Linked DNA regions of Reyranella humidisoli. The protein of the gene in region 1 binds, or shares a complex with, the protein of each later gene. Links are inferred from orthologs where the notes say so. Each region holds a gene or a part of one and is shown on either strand. Other genes may lie near its edges.

The links.
Region 2: the proteins of KQ910_RS22715 (region 1) and xseA are in contact, whole or in part, in a cryo-EM structure (PDB 8TXR), measured with the Escherichia coli proteins. The link is inferred for Reyranella humidisoli from one-to-one orthologs.

What each region holds. Positions count from the first base shown.
Region 1 is NZ_JAHOPB010000002.1:890,078-896,264, forward strand. Bases 1,774-4,541 are described here. They hold KQ910_RS22715 (exodeoxyribonuclease VII small subunit), read left to right. Parts: upstream 1,774-2,914; coding sequence 2,915-3,169; downstream 3,170-4,541. Other genes in these bases: KQ910_RS22710 (IclR family transcriptional regulator), read right to left, coding at 1,774-2,639; KQ910_RS22720 (polyprenyl synthetase family protein), read left to right, coding at 3,180-4,088; dxs (1-deoxy-D-xylulose-5-phosphate synthase), read left to right, coding at 4,129-4,541. Outside these bases: KQ910_RS22695 (2'-5' RNA ligase family protein), read left to right, coding at 1-462; KQ910_RS22700 (dihydrofolate reductase family protein), read left to right, coding at 490-1,194; KQ910_RS22705 (PaaI family thioesterase), read right to left, coding at 1,195-1,671; more of KQ910_RS22710, read right to left, coding at 1,701-1,773; more of dxs, read left to right, coding at 4,542-6,045; KQ910_RS22730 (amidase family protein), read right to left, coding at 6,042-6,187. UniProt on the Escherichia coli protein: Bidirectionally degrades single-stranded DNA into large acid-insoluble oligonucleotides, which are then degraded further into small acid-soluble oligonucleotides.
Region 2 is NZ_JAHOPB010000001.1:2,455,284-2,461,554, forward strand. What follows is about bases 1,916-4,767. They hold xseA (exodeoxyribonuclease VII large subunit), read left to right. Parts: upstream 1,916-2,499; coding sequence 2,500-4,035; downstream 4,036-4,767. Other genes in these bases: purD (phosphoribosylamine--glycine ligase), read right to left, coding at 1,916-2,442; KQ910_RS11940 (ribonuclease activity regulator RraA), read left to right, coding at 4,158-4,767. In the rest of the region: KQ910_RS11925 (MBL fold metallo-hydrolase), read right to left, coding at 1-1,062; more of purD, read right to left, coding at 1,165-1,915; more of KQ910_RS11940, read left to right, coding at 4,768-4,898; KQ910_RS11945 (hypothetical protein), read right to left, coding at 4,918-5,178; KQ910_RS11950 (glycosyltransferase family 4 protein), read right to left, coding at 5,262-6,271. UniProt on the Escherichia coli protein: Bidirectionally degrades single-stranded DNA into large acid-insoluble oligonucleotides, which are then degraded further into small acid-soluble oligonucleotides.

The DNA.
Region 1 (6,187 bases):
TCCGGCACTGAAATCCTGCCTGAGCATCTCCATGTCACGCTGTGGCATGTCGGCGATGTCGCGGAGCCGCCACTGCCGGAAGCCATCGATGCGCTCGTCGAGCGCGCCAGCCAGGTCGACCTCCCATGCTTCCGGGTTTCCTTCACGCGTGCGAAGTCGCTCGCAAAGGGGGCCTTCGTGCTCTGCGGCGGCAAGAGCGTCGCGGCCCTGAAGACGCTTTCGACGCGGCTGCGCGACGTCCTGAGCGAGCCTGGAGCGGAGAAGCGGAAGCCGTTCACGCCGCACATGACGTTGCTGAGGAGCGAAACGCTGGCGCCGCCCCGCGACGTCAGTCCTGTGACATGGACCGCGCGTGAGATCGTCCTGGTGCACAGCCTGCCCGGCAAGACCACGCATCGCCATGTCGGCCGCCTGCCGCTGCGGCCGGGCGCGCAACTGTGGTTGCCGGGATTTGATTTCTGATTGGTCTCGTTCGGCTATGATCGGGCCATGAAGCCCTATGTCCTCTGCCACATGGTCTGCAGCGTCGACGGTCGCATCTGGGGTAGCCGCTGGCGGCCCAAGGTCAACATCGTGCCCAACCTGTTCGAGCGGCTGCACGACCAGATGGGCGGTGGCTCGTGGCTGTGCGGGCGGGTGACGGCTCAGGAATTCGCCAAGGGCAAGGAGCCGCACTATCCCGACACGGATCGAACGTTCCCGCGCGAGAACTGGTTTGCGCAACGCGAGGCCAAGGCGTGGGGAATCTTCCTCGATGCCCATGGCAAGGCTGTCTGGGCTCGCAAGGATATCGGCGGCGATCCGATCCTCGTCATCTTGACCGAGTCGGTGCCGGACCGGCACCTAGCCGGGCTGCGCGCTGACGGCGTGTCCTACATCTTCGCCGGCAAGGCCGAGGTCGATCTCGCGGCAGCGCTCGAGACGCTCAATCGCGAGCTGGGCATCGAGCGGATCATGCTGGAGGGCGGGGGCGGGGCGAACGGTGCGCTTTTGAGGGCCGGCCTGATCGACGAACTGAGTCTCGTGATCTGCCCGGTGATCGACGGCAGCACGGGTGGACCGATCGTGTTCAAATCGGGCGATGCCGATCTCGGGCCTGCGCCGGTCGAGAGCATGACGCTGGTGAGCCACGACGTCCTGGAGGGCGGGACGATGTGGCTACGCTATCGGCTGCGTTCGACCGCCGCCGGATAGTCAGTCCGCGGCCTTCCGGTCGAGGAAGTCGAGCGTGCCGTCGCTGCGCTCGCCCTTCAGGTAGCGGAAGGTGCCGGCGCCGGTGGCGAGCAGATCGTTCACCTGATTGTAGATCTCGGTCTCGGCGGCGAAGGTACTCTGGCTCGTAGAGGGACGCCACGCGCCCAGGATCGTGAGCACGTCGCCTTCGCGGCCGGCCTTGATGAACTGGGTGGTGAAGGCGAGCGTTACGGAAAGTCGCCGCGCCGTCGCCGTCTCATTGAAGGTGCAGGCAAAGCCGCTCGCGGAATCAAGGAGCGTCATCAGCACGCCGCCATGCAGCAGGCCGTTGGCGTTGCACAGTTCCGGCCGCACCTTGAGTTGCATCTCGACGAAGCCGTGACGCCACGCCACGACCTGGTGGCCGATCACGCCGTTGAAGCCGCGGAACTCATAAGGAGCGACCGGCCGAGCGTCGGCCGGTCGTTGGATCGCCATGTCTGGAAAGCCTCCGGGGGAGGGTGCGCCTAGCGGCGCACCATCGCCGACATCGGCGCGCGATGGCCGTTGCCGTTGGCCATCATCGGCCGCAGGGCCGAGCCGGCAGGAGCGGTGACGGCGGGTTGCGCGGCCATGCCGGTGCGGATGTCGCGCGCGACCTTGACGAGGCGCGGACCCCAGTCGGCTTCGAGACGATCGCGGCTGATCTGGTAGATCGGCGCCGAGGCGTTGATCGCATAAGCGGCCGTGCCGTCCGAATTGCGCAGCGGAGCGCCGACGCCGCACAGCTCGGGCAGCCACTCGCCCCACGTGACACAGAAGCCGCGGTCGGTCAGTTCCTTGAACGAGCGCTCCAGGCCGGTCTTCACCTTGGCCCAGTCGTCGCGCCAGCGGCGGCGGATGGCATCGATCTGCTTGTTGCGGTCGACGTCGGGCAGCGAGAACAGGTAGGCGCGGCCCATCGCGGTGCTGGCCATCGGCACGCGGGTGCCGACATCGTGCGTGATCGCCACGACCGACGGGCCACGGCAGGCTTCGAGATAGATCATCGAGTGACGGTCGCGGCCGCCCAGCGCAGTGGAGGCGTTGAGGGCGTGGGCCAGCTGCTCCAGCGGCTGACGCGAGGCGCGGCGGACGTCCATGCTCGAGATGGCGGCGTAGCCCAGCGCCAGAACCGAGGCGCCCAGCTCGTACTTGCGGAAACGGCGGATGTAGTTGAGGTAGCCCAGCTCGGTCAGCGTGTGGGTCAGGCGGGCGACCGTCGGCTTCGGCAGGCCGGTGCGGTGGGCGATTTCCTGGTTGCCCAGCATGCCTTCGCCGGCATGGAAGGCGCGCAGGATGTCGAGGCCGCGGGCCAGCGCCGTGACGAACTGGCGATCCTTGCTGCTGGACCCTTCGGCGAGACCGTTCTCGACCGAGCTCTGGAAGGCGGCGGTTCGCGTAACGAGATGGCTAACGTTGCCCATGGGCGTTTGCTCCTGGTGAATGGCCGTTTATTTCTTTGCGGAGCGGAACCTGCCATTGGCTTAACTCTATCGCAATGCGCGTGAGCGGGTTTTGTCCTGCGAACATGCAAAGCGGCCATGTCACAGATGCGTGTTTCGATTATCGTTAGTTGCAGACGTGCTGTTTTGCTCTCGAAACGGGAATATCCGGCATATTTTAATGACGCGAGCGGCATCTTTCGACATGTTCGCGGCGGCCGGGTACGATCCGGACCGTCCCCTTCAAGAGGCAAAAATTGGCTAAAGAACCCACTCTGCCCAAGGATATTGCAGCCCTCTCCTTCGAGGATGCCCTCAAGGAACTGGAGGGCATCGTTCAGCAGCTCGAACGTGGCCAGGTGAAGCTGGACGAGGCGATTTCGGCCTACGAACGGGGCGCGCTGCTGAAGCGGCACTGCGAGCAGCGGCTGGCCGAAGCCAAGATGAAGGTGGAAAAGATCGTCTTCTCCGCCGACGGTTCGGTCGCGACGCAACCTGCCGACCTCGGCTGATTTCTCTCCGATGCCGTTGTCGTCGCACAGACAGTTCGATATCGCCCTCGGGTTTGCCGCGGAGTCGGTCGAGCGCACCATGGATCGCCTGCTGCCGTCCGGGGCCGTGGGCGAGGCGCGTGTCTTCGAGGCGATGCGCTACTCGAGCCTGGGCGGCGGAAAGCGGTTGCGCGCCTTTTTTGTGTTGGCCGGTGCGACGCTGTTCAAGGTGGGGACGCAGCCCGCCCTGCGAACGGCGTCCGCCATCGAGTTCGTGCACGCTTATTCTCTGATCCACGACGATCTGCCGGCGATGGATGACGACGATCTGCGGCGCGGCAAACCTACCTGCCACAAGCAATTCGACGAGGCGACGGCGATCCTGGCGGGCGATGCGCTGCAGGCGCTGGCCTTTGAGGTTCTGGCGCACGAGGACACACATGGCGACCCGGCGGTACGCACGGCGCTGGTGAGCGAACTCGCGAAGGCCGCGGGCGCCCGCGGCATGGTGGGCGGGCAGATGCTCGACCTGCTGGCCGAGCAGGAAAATTCCGACCAGACGATCGGCGCCATCACCCACCTGCAGCGCCTGAAGACGGGGGCGTTGATCTCCTTCTCGTGCACGGCGGGCGCCATCCTCGGCAAGGCGAGCGACCCCATGCGAATGGCGCTCGCGGGCTATGCGCACGATCTCGGCCTGGCGTTTCAGATCGTCGACGACCTGCTCGACATCGAAGGCAGCGCGGAGGAGCTGGGCAAGGCGACGGGCAAGGACGAAGCCGCCGGCAAGGCGACTTTCGTGTCCATCCTGGGCGTCGAACGGGCGAGGGCGCAGGCCGGAATGCTGGCGCGACAGGCCGCCGCGCATCTGGAGCCCTTCGGAGAAGCAGCGGATTTGCTAAGGCAAGCCACAGAATTCGTCGTGGCGCGCCGCACCTGAAGTTGGGGCAGAAAGCGCCGCGCAGGAGTATGGTAGTTCAATGACCGGCCACAGTACGACGCCGCTGCTCGATACCGTCGACGTTCCCGCCGACATCCGCCGCTTGCGCGCAGAACAGTTGCGTCAGCTAGCGGACGAACTGCGCCAGGAGACGATCTCGGCCGTTTCCGTTACCGGCGGCCATCTCGGAGCGGGACTGGGCGTCGTCGAGCTCACGGTGGCCCTTCACTACGTCTTCGACACGCCGAAGGACCGGCTGATCTGGGACGTCGGCCACCAGGCCTATCCGCACAAGATCGTCACGGGCCGCCGCAGCCGCATTCGCACCTTGCGCCAGGAAGGCGGGTTGTCGGGCTTCACGCGGCGTTCCGAGAGCGAATACGACCCGTTTGGCGCCGCTCACTCCTCGACCTCAATCTCCGCCGGCCTCGGCATGGCGGTGGCGCGCGATCTGGCGGGCGGCTCCAACAACGTGATCGCCGTGATCGGCGATGGCGCGCTCAGTGCCGGCATGGCCTACGAGGCGATGAACAATGCGGGCGCTTTGCGCTCGCGCCTGATCGTGGTGCTGAACGACAACGACATGTCGATCGCGCCGCCCGTCGGCGCGCTGTCGGGCCATCTCTCGCGGCTCCTGTCGGGCCGCCCCTATGTCACGCTGCGCAACCTCGGGCGCACCTTCGCCGAGAACCTGCCCAAGCCGCTGGAACTCGCGGCCAAGCGTGCCGAGGAATTCGCCCGCGGTTTCGTGGCGGGCGGCACGCTGTTCGACGAGCTGGGCTTCTACTATGTCGGTCCCGTCGACGGTCACAATCTCGACCATCTGCTGCCGGTGCTGAAGAATGCCCGCGACAGCCAGCTCGACAAGCCGATCCTGGTCCATGTCGTGACAAAGAAGGGCAAGGGCTACGGGCCGGCCGAGGCGAGCGCGGACAAGTACCACGGGGTGGTGAAGTTCGACGTCATCACCGGCAAGCAGTCCAAGCCGATCGCCAACGCGCCGCAATACACCTCGGTCTTCGCCAAGGCGCTGATCGCCGAGGCGGAGGCCGACAAGAAGATCGTGGCGGTGACCGCGGCGATGCCTTCGGGCACCGGCCTCGACAAGTTCGCCGAGCGCTTCCCCGAGCGCACATTCGACGTGGCGATCGCCGAGCAGCACGGCGTCACCTTCGCCGCCGGCCTGGCGACCGAGGGTTTCAAGCCGTTCACAGCGATCTATTCGACCTTCCTGCAGCGCGCCTTCGACCAGGTCGTGCACGACGTTGCCCTGCAGAAGCTGCCGGTGCGCTTCGCCATCGATCGGGCCGGGCTGGTCGGCGCCGACGGCGCCACCCATGCGGGCTCCTTCGACGTGGCCTATCTCGGCTGCCTGCCGGACTTCGTCATCATGGCGGCGGCCGACGAGCTCGAACTGATGAACATGGTGGCGACGGCCGCCGCGATCGACGACCGCCCCTCGGCCTTCCGCTATCCGCGCGGTGAGGGCGTCGGCGTCGAGTTGCCGGCGAAGGGCACGCCGCTGGAAGTCGGCAAGGGCCGGATCGTTCGCGAGGGCACCAAGATCGCCATCCTGAATTTCGGCGCGCGCCTGCAGGAGTGCCTGGTGGCGGCCGAGGATCTCGGCGCCAAGGGCCTCAGCACGACGGTGGCCGACGCCCGCTTCGCCAAGCCCCTCGACACGGACCTGATCCGCCGCCTCGCGCGCGAGCACGAGGTGCTGATCACCATCGAGGAGGGCTCGGTCGGCGGCTTCTCGAGCTTCGTGTTGCAGTATCTTGCGACGGCGGGCCTACTCGACAACGGACTGAAGGTGCGGCCGATGGTTCTGCCCGACCGCTTCCTCGATCATGCGTCGCCGGCCCGGCAGTACGAATGGGCCGGCCTCAACGCGCCGCAGATCGTGGCGACGGCGCTCGCCGCGCTCGGCCAGCAATCCGAGCGCGCCCGAGGCTAATCGCGCGGCTCGATGGGCGTCAGGTGCGAGGCGTGTGCTTCGACGATCTCCGCCGCATCGAGGCAGAGATCCTCGCGGAAACGGGCGGAGATGATTTGTACGCCCACGGGCGTTCCATCGGCGAGGCCGGTGGGCACCGACG
Region 2 (6,271 bases), on another replicon or contig:
GGCCAGGGCCACGAAGCGATGGACGCCGTCGACCACGACGCGCTTCACGCGCGCGCGAGTCTCGAGGCAATGCAGGTGCGCCAGCGTCTCGCCGAAGGCGAAGACGATCTGGTTGTTGTCGAGGTGGCGCGGGAACAGCACCGGGACCATGTCCCAGGCGGTCGCGCCCGTCGCGCCCCTGCGGGCGATCGCCAGTTCCATGTCGTTCAGTCGTGCATCGTGATGGGCCACGAGCTGGTCGAGGCGCGTGTGCAGGCCGATGAAGGGAAAGCCGTGGCTCGGCAGGACCAGCGCGTCGGCCGGCAGGCGGCGGAAGCGCGAGAAGCCGTCGAGGAACCAGGTGAGCGCGTCGGCCAGCGGCTCGTTGGGCCAGACGCCGACATTGGTGCTGATCTTGGGCAGCACCTGGTCGCCCGCGATCATCACGTTGAGCTCAGGGCACCAGAGCGAGGCATGCTCGGGCGCGTGGCCGCGGCCGACGATGACGTCCCAGCGATGGCCGCCGATGGTGATGGGATGCGCATGGATCATGCGCCGGAAAGCAGTCGGCAGCGGCACCACGCCCTTGGCATAGCCGCCCTTGTGGCGATGGAAGTTGGCGATGCGGTCGGGCGGCACGCCGTTGCGCGCGACATGCGCGGCGCGCGTCTCCTCGCTCTCGACGAAATCGTTGCGGGCGGCCTGCGCGCTCATGTACTCGCCCAGCGTCATGTAGAGCGGGGCATTCCACTTCTCGCACAGCCAGCCGGCGAGGCCGATATGGTCGGGATGGAGATGCGTGCCGATGACGCGCACCACCGGTTTGCCCTGGAGCTTCTCGACGAAGATCTTTTCCCAGAGCGTTCGTGTGTCCTGCGAATTGATGCCGGTGTCGACGATCGTCCAGCCGTCCTTCTCCTCGATCAGCCACAGGTTGATGTGGTTGAGCTGGAAGGGCAGCGGCATGCGCAGCCAGTGGATGCCGGGGGCGACATTCTTGATGTCGCCGGGCTCGGGTACGTCACCACAGGGAAAGCGGAGCTGCGCCAGCAGGCGCTGGGATTCGGAGAGGGCGTCAGGCATGGGCTTGAAACTAAAGCATCTTTCCCGCCGCGTCTGCCCGGGGCGGCGCATGCCAGCCTTTCAAACTCCTCTCCCCCTATCGGGGGAGAGGAATATGAAAGATCAGGCCTTGAGTGCCCGCCAGGCGATGTCCTTGCGGTAGAAGCCCTCGGGCCAGTCGATCAGGTCCACGGCGCGGTAGGCCCGGGCGCGGGCTTCCTCGACGGTCCGGCCCATGGCGCTGACGTTCAGGACGCGGCCGCCATTGGCCAGGATCTTGCCGTCGGGGCCGGCCTTGGTGCCGGCGTGGAAGATCTGCACGCCCTCGACCCTGGCGGCCTCGGCGAGGCCGCGGATCTCGCTGCCCTTGGGGTAGGAATCGGGATAGCCCCTGGTCGCCATGATCACGGTGATGGCGGCGTCGGGCGACCAGCGCAGGTCGAGATGCTTCAGCCCGCCCTCGGCGCTCGCCAGCAGGGCCGGCACGAGGTCCGACTTGAGGCGCATCATCAGCACCTGCGTCTCGGGATCGCCGAAGCGGCAATTGTATTCGACCAGCCGCGGCCCCTTGGCGTCGATCATCAGGCCGGCATAGAGCACGCCCTTGAACGGCGTACCGGCGCGGGCGAGCGCCCGCACGGTCGGCAGCACGATCTCGTCCATCGTGCGCTGCTGCATGGCGGCATCGAAGATCGGCGCGGGCGAGTAGGCGCCCATGCCACCGGTGTTCGGACCCGTGTCGCCGTCGAAGGCGCGCTTGTGGTCCTGCGCAGCGACCAGCGGCAGGACATGCTCGCCGTCGGTCAGGGCGAAGAAGCTCGCCTCCTCGCCCTGCATGAATTCCTCGATCACCACCGAAGCGCCGGCGGCACCGAAGCGGTTGCCCGAGAGCATGTCGCGCACCGCTTCGACCGCCTGGTCGATCGTCTCGGCGATGATCACGCCCTTGCCGGCGGCGAGACCGTCGGCCTTGATCACGATCGGCACGCCCTGCGCCTTTATGTAGGCCTCGGCCGGTGCCACCTCGGTGAAGCGCTCGTAGGCTGCCGTCGGGATGTCGTTGGCGCGGCAGAGTTCCTTGGTGAAGCTCTTGGAACCTTCGAGGCGGGCGGCGGCCTTGCTCGGACCCCAGGCCTTGATGCCGGCGTCGGCAAAGGCGTCGGCCATGCCGGCGACCAGCGGCGCGTCGGGCGCGATCACCACGAAATCGATCTTCAGGCGCCGGGCCAGCGCCACCTGGCCGGGGATGTCCTCGGCGCCGACGTCGTCGATGCATTCGGCGACCTGGGCGATGCCGGCATTGCCGGGCGCGCAGTAGAGCTTGGTGCAGAGGGGCGAGCCCGAAATCGCCCAGCACAAGGCATGTTCGCGGCCGCCGCCGCCTACCACGAGGATTCGCATGGCGAGGCTTTGACCACAGTTTGCGCCGTGGGCACAAGCGGCTAGGTTCAGTGCCGTATGGATGATTTCGACTCTCCGGCTCCCCCCAGCCCCACACTTGGCAACGTCCCGGAATTCTCGGTTTCCGAGCTTTCCTTTGCCCTCAAGCGCGAGATCGAGACCGCCTTCCCGCGGGTGCGCGTGCGCGGTGAGATCAGCCAGCCGTCCTTCCCGCGCTCGGGCCACTGCTACTTCCGCCTGAAGGACGAGAACGCGGTGATCGACGGCGTCTGCTGGAAGGGCACGATCCCGCGGCTCGGCATCCGGATCGAGGAGGGGCTGGAGGTCATCGCCACCGGCAAGCTCACGACCTATGCCGGCTCCTCGCGCTACCAGATCATCGTCGACCGGCTGGAACTGGCGGGCGAGGGCGCGCTGCTCAAGCTGCTTGAGGACCGGCGCAAGAAGCTGCAGGCCGAGGGGCTGTTCGACCCGGAGCGCAAGCGCGCGCTGCCCTATCTGCCGCAAGTGGTGGGCGTCGTGACCTCGCCATCCGGCGCGGTGATCCGGGACATCCTGCATCGCCTCGGCGATCGCTTCCCCTGCCACGTGCTGGTCTGGCCGGTCTCCGTGCAGGGCGAGAAGGCGGCGGGCGAGGTGGCTGCGGCCATCGCGGGCTTCAACCGTCTCGCCGTGGATGGGAAAGTGCCGCGGCCCGACGTGCTGATCGTGGCGCGCGGCGGCGGCTCGCTGGAAGACCTGTGGGCCTTCAACGAGGAGATCGTGGTGCGCGCCGCCGCGAATTCCGAAATCCCGCTGATCTCCGCGGTCGGCCACGAGACCGACACGACCCTGATCGACTTCGCCTCGGACCGCCGCGCGCCGACGCCGACCGCGGCCGCCGAGATGGCGGTGCCGGTGCGGGCCGACCTGATGACCGAGACGCTCGACTATGCCAAGCGCCTGGTCGGCGGCATGACGCGCCTGCTGCGCGAACGGGCGATGGAACTGGCCGGCCTGGCGCGCGGGCTGGGCGATCCGCGTCGTCTGATCGAGGAACGCCAGCAGCGGGTCGATGTCAGCGGCGAGCGTCTCGCGCTGGCGACCCGCCAGCTCGTCGAGCGGCGCGCGCATCAACTCTCGGCCGCGCGTCTCGTTAGCCCGCAGGCGGTGATCGCCGCCAAGGAACAGGCGCTGGTCGCCGAAGGCCGTGCGCTGACGCGCGCCGTCGACCGCTTCAAGAGCGACGCTCTGCAGAAGTACGCGCGCGCCTTCGACCGGCTGGACCAACTCGGCGATCGATTGAAGCGCCACGGCAACGATCTTCTCGTGAACGGCCAGCGCCAGGTCGACCAGGCCGCGAAGCTGCTGGAGAGCTATTCCTTCCACTCCGTCCTGAACCGCGGCTTCGCCCTGGTCCGCGACCAGGATGCCCAGCCGGTCCTTGCCGCCGCCAGCACCAGCACCGGCCAGACGATCACAATCCAGTTCAGCGACGGCCATGTAGGCGCGCGCGTGACCGACGGCGCCGGTGCGCCGAAGCCGGTTGCGCCGCAGCCCGCCTCACCGCGTCGTCGCGACGACGGCACCGGCAATCAAGGGTCGTTGCTCTGACGCGCGAGCCTTGATGAAATGAAAACTGTCATCCCGAGCGTAGCGAGGGATCCTTGATCTTCTGGATTCAAGAGAAGGATCCCTCGCTACGCTCGGGATGACACAGTGAGGGGAGAAGCACCGTGAGCAACAGCGAACCGCTGTCGGCCGAGACGATCAGGAACTTCATGTATGCGAGTACCGCTACCGTCTCGATGCAGATGTTGAAGCGCGGGTTTCGCAATGTCGCGGTAAACGGGGTGAAGCCGCTCAATCCGGCGGCGGCGCGGATCGTCGGGCCGGCCTATACGCTGCGCTACATTCCGAGCCGCGAGGATATCGACAAGGCGCCGAGCCCCAGCGATCCGCCGAATGCGCAGCGCACGGCGATCGAGGAATCGCCGGCGGGCTCGGTGCTGGTGATCGGGACCGAGGGCAACACGCGCTCCGGTACGCTGGGCGACATCCTGGCGCTGCGCCTCAAGGTGCGTGGGTTGGCGGGCGTGCTGAGCGACGGGGCGATGCGCGACTCTCCCGTCATCGGCAAATTCGACTTCCCGGTCTATTGCGCCGCGGCCGCCGCGCCGCCCAGCATGGCCAATCTTCGGCCGGTCGAGGTGCAGGTGCCGGTCGGCATCCGGGGCGTGCCGGTCTATCCTGGCGACGTGATCGTGGCCGACGAGGACGGCGCCATCGTCGTGCCGCGGCACCTTGCCGACGAGGTCGCGCGCGATTCCTTCGAGCAGGAGCGGCTGGAGAAGTTCGTCGCCATCCGCGTCGGACAGGGCCATCCGATCACCGGCACCTATCCGCCGAACGACGAGACGAAGAAGCTCTATCAGGCCTGGATCGCGGCCGGCGAACCGGCGGGCGGTGTTCCCTAGCCGGAGTACGTCCCGAGGATCAGCCGCCGCCCTTCTCGCAGACGAACGCCTTGAAGGTGATGATGTCGCTCGGGACACCCCTCTCCTTGCAGTAGGCCTCGAACTCTTCCGGTGTCACGGGCACCATCTTGATGGCGTGACGGCGGCTGCGCCAATCGGACATGCGGCTCATTTCCTTCAGATGCCAGTCGGCATAGGAGCTGAGCGGATAATGCTTCACGATGCGCTGCAGCGTCTCGTGGTCGGAAGCGGTCACCTTGGCGAAATACTGGATAGCCATGCCGGTCTGCCCTTGCGATGCGGACGCCGCAATTACCCTCCCACGGGCGGACCCGCAACCCGAATGACGCGGCGGAAAGGTGGCTAGGATGAGGCGGCGTCGGGCACGACCCGGTGGCGCAGCTTCTGCCAGTGACCGCGGGGAATGGGCTGCAGCGTTTCGAGGAACTGCCGCGCGCACTTCTCCCAGGTGAAGGTTTCGGCATGGCGGCGGCAATCCACCGCATCGAGCGACACGGCGGCGAGGCAGGCGGTGCGCAGATCGGGGTCGACGGCGCCCACCTTCGGGTCGGTGATCACGTCGAGCGGCCCCGGTACGGGATATCCGGCGACCGGCACGCCCGAGGCCAGGGCCTCGACCATCACCAGGCCGAACGTGTCGGTGAGGCTGGGAAAGACGAAACAATCGGCCTGCGCATAGCGATACGACAGCTCCTCGGTGTCCACCGAGCCGAAGAAGTGGACATCCGGATAGCGCCTCTGCAGCGACTTGAGCTGCGGGCCGCCGCCCACCACCCACTTGCTGCCCGGCAGGTCGAGATCGAGAAAGGCCTTGATGTTCTTTTCGATGGCGACGCGGCCGGCGTACAGCCAGATCGGCCGCGGGTCCTCGAGCTGTTCGCGTGGCTGCGGTCGGAAGGCGGCGATGTCGACGCCGCGCGACCATGGCACGAGATTGCGGAAGCCACGCGCCGCGAGCTCGTCGCGGATCGCCGGCGACACGACCAGCACGGCCGCCGACGGCGCATGGAAGCGGCGGACGAAGGCATAGCTCCACGAAAGCGGCGCGAGGATGCGGGCGCGGACATATTCGGGGAAGCGCGTGTGATAGGCGGTGGTGAAGGGAATTCCGCGACGCCGGCAGAAGGCGCGCGCGGCCCAGCCGAGCGGACCCTCCGTCACGAGATGGATGGCATCGGGCGCGAACAGCTTCAGCATGTGGCTGAGGCGCGCCGAGGGAAACAGGGAGAGACGGATCTCCGGATAGGTCGGACAGGGCAGGGTGCGAAAGCGGTCGGGCCCGAAGACCTCGACCTCGTGGCCTTCCGCCCGGAGGATGCGGGCCACCGTCTCGAGCGTGCGCACGACGCCGT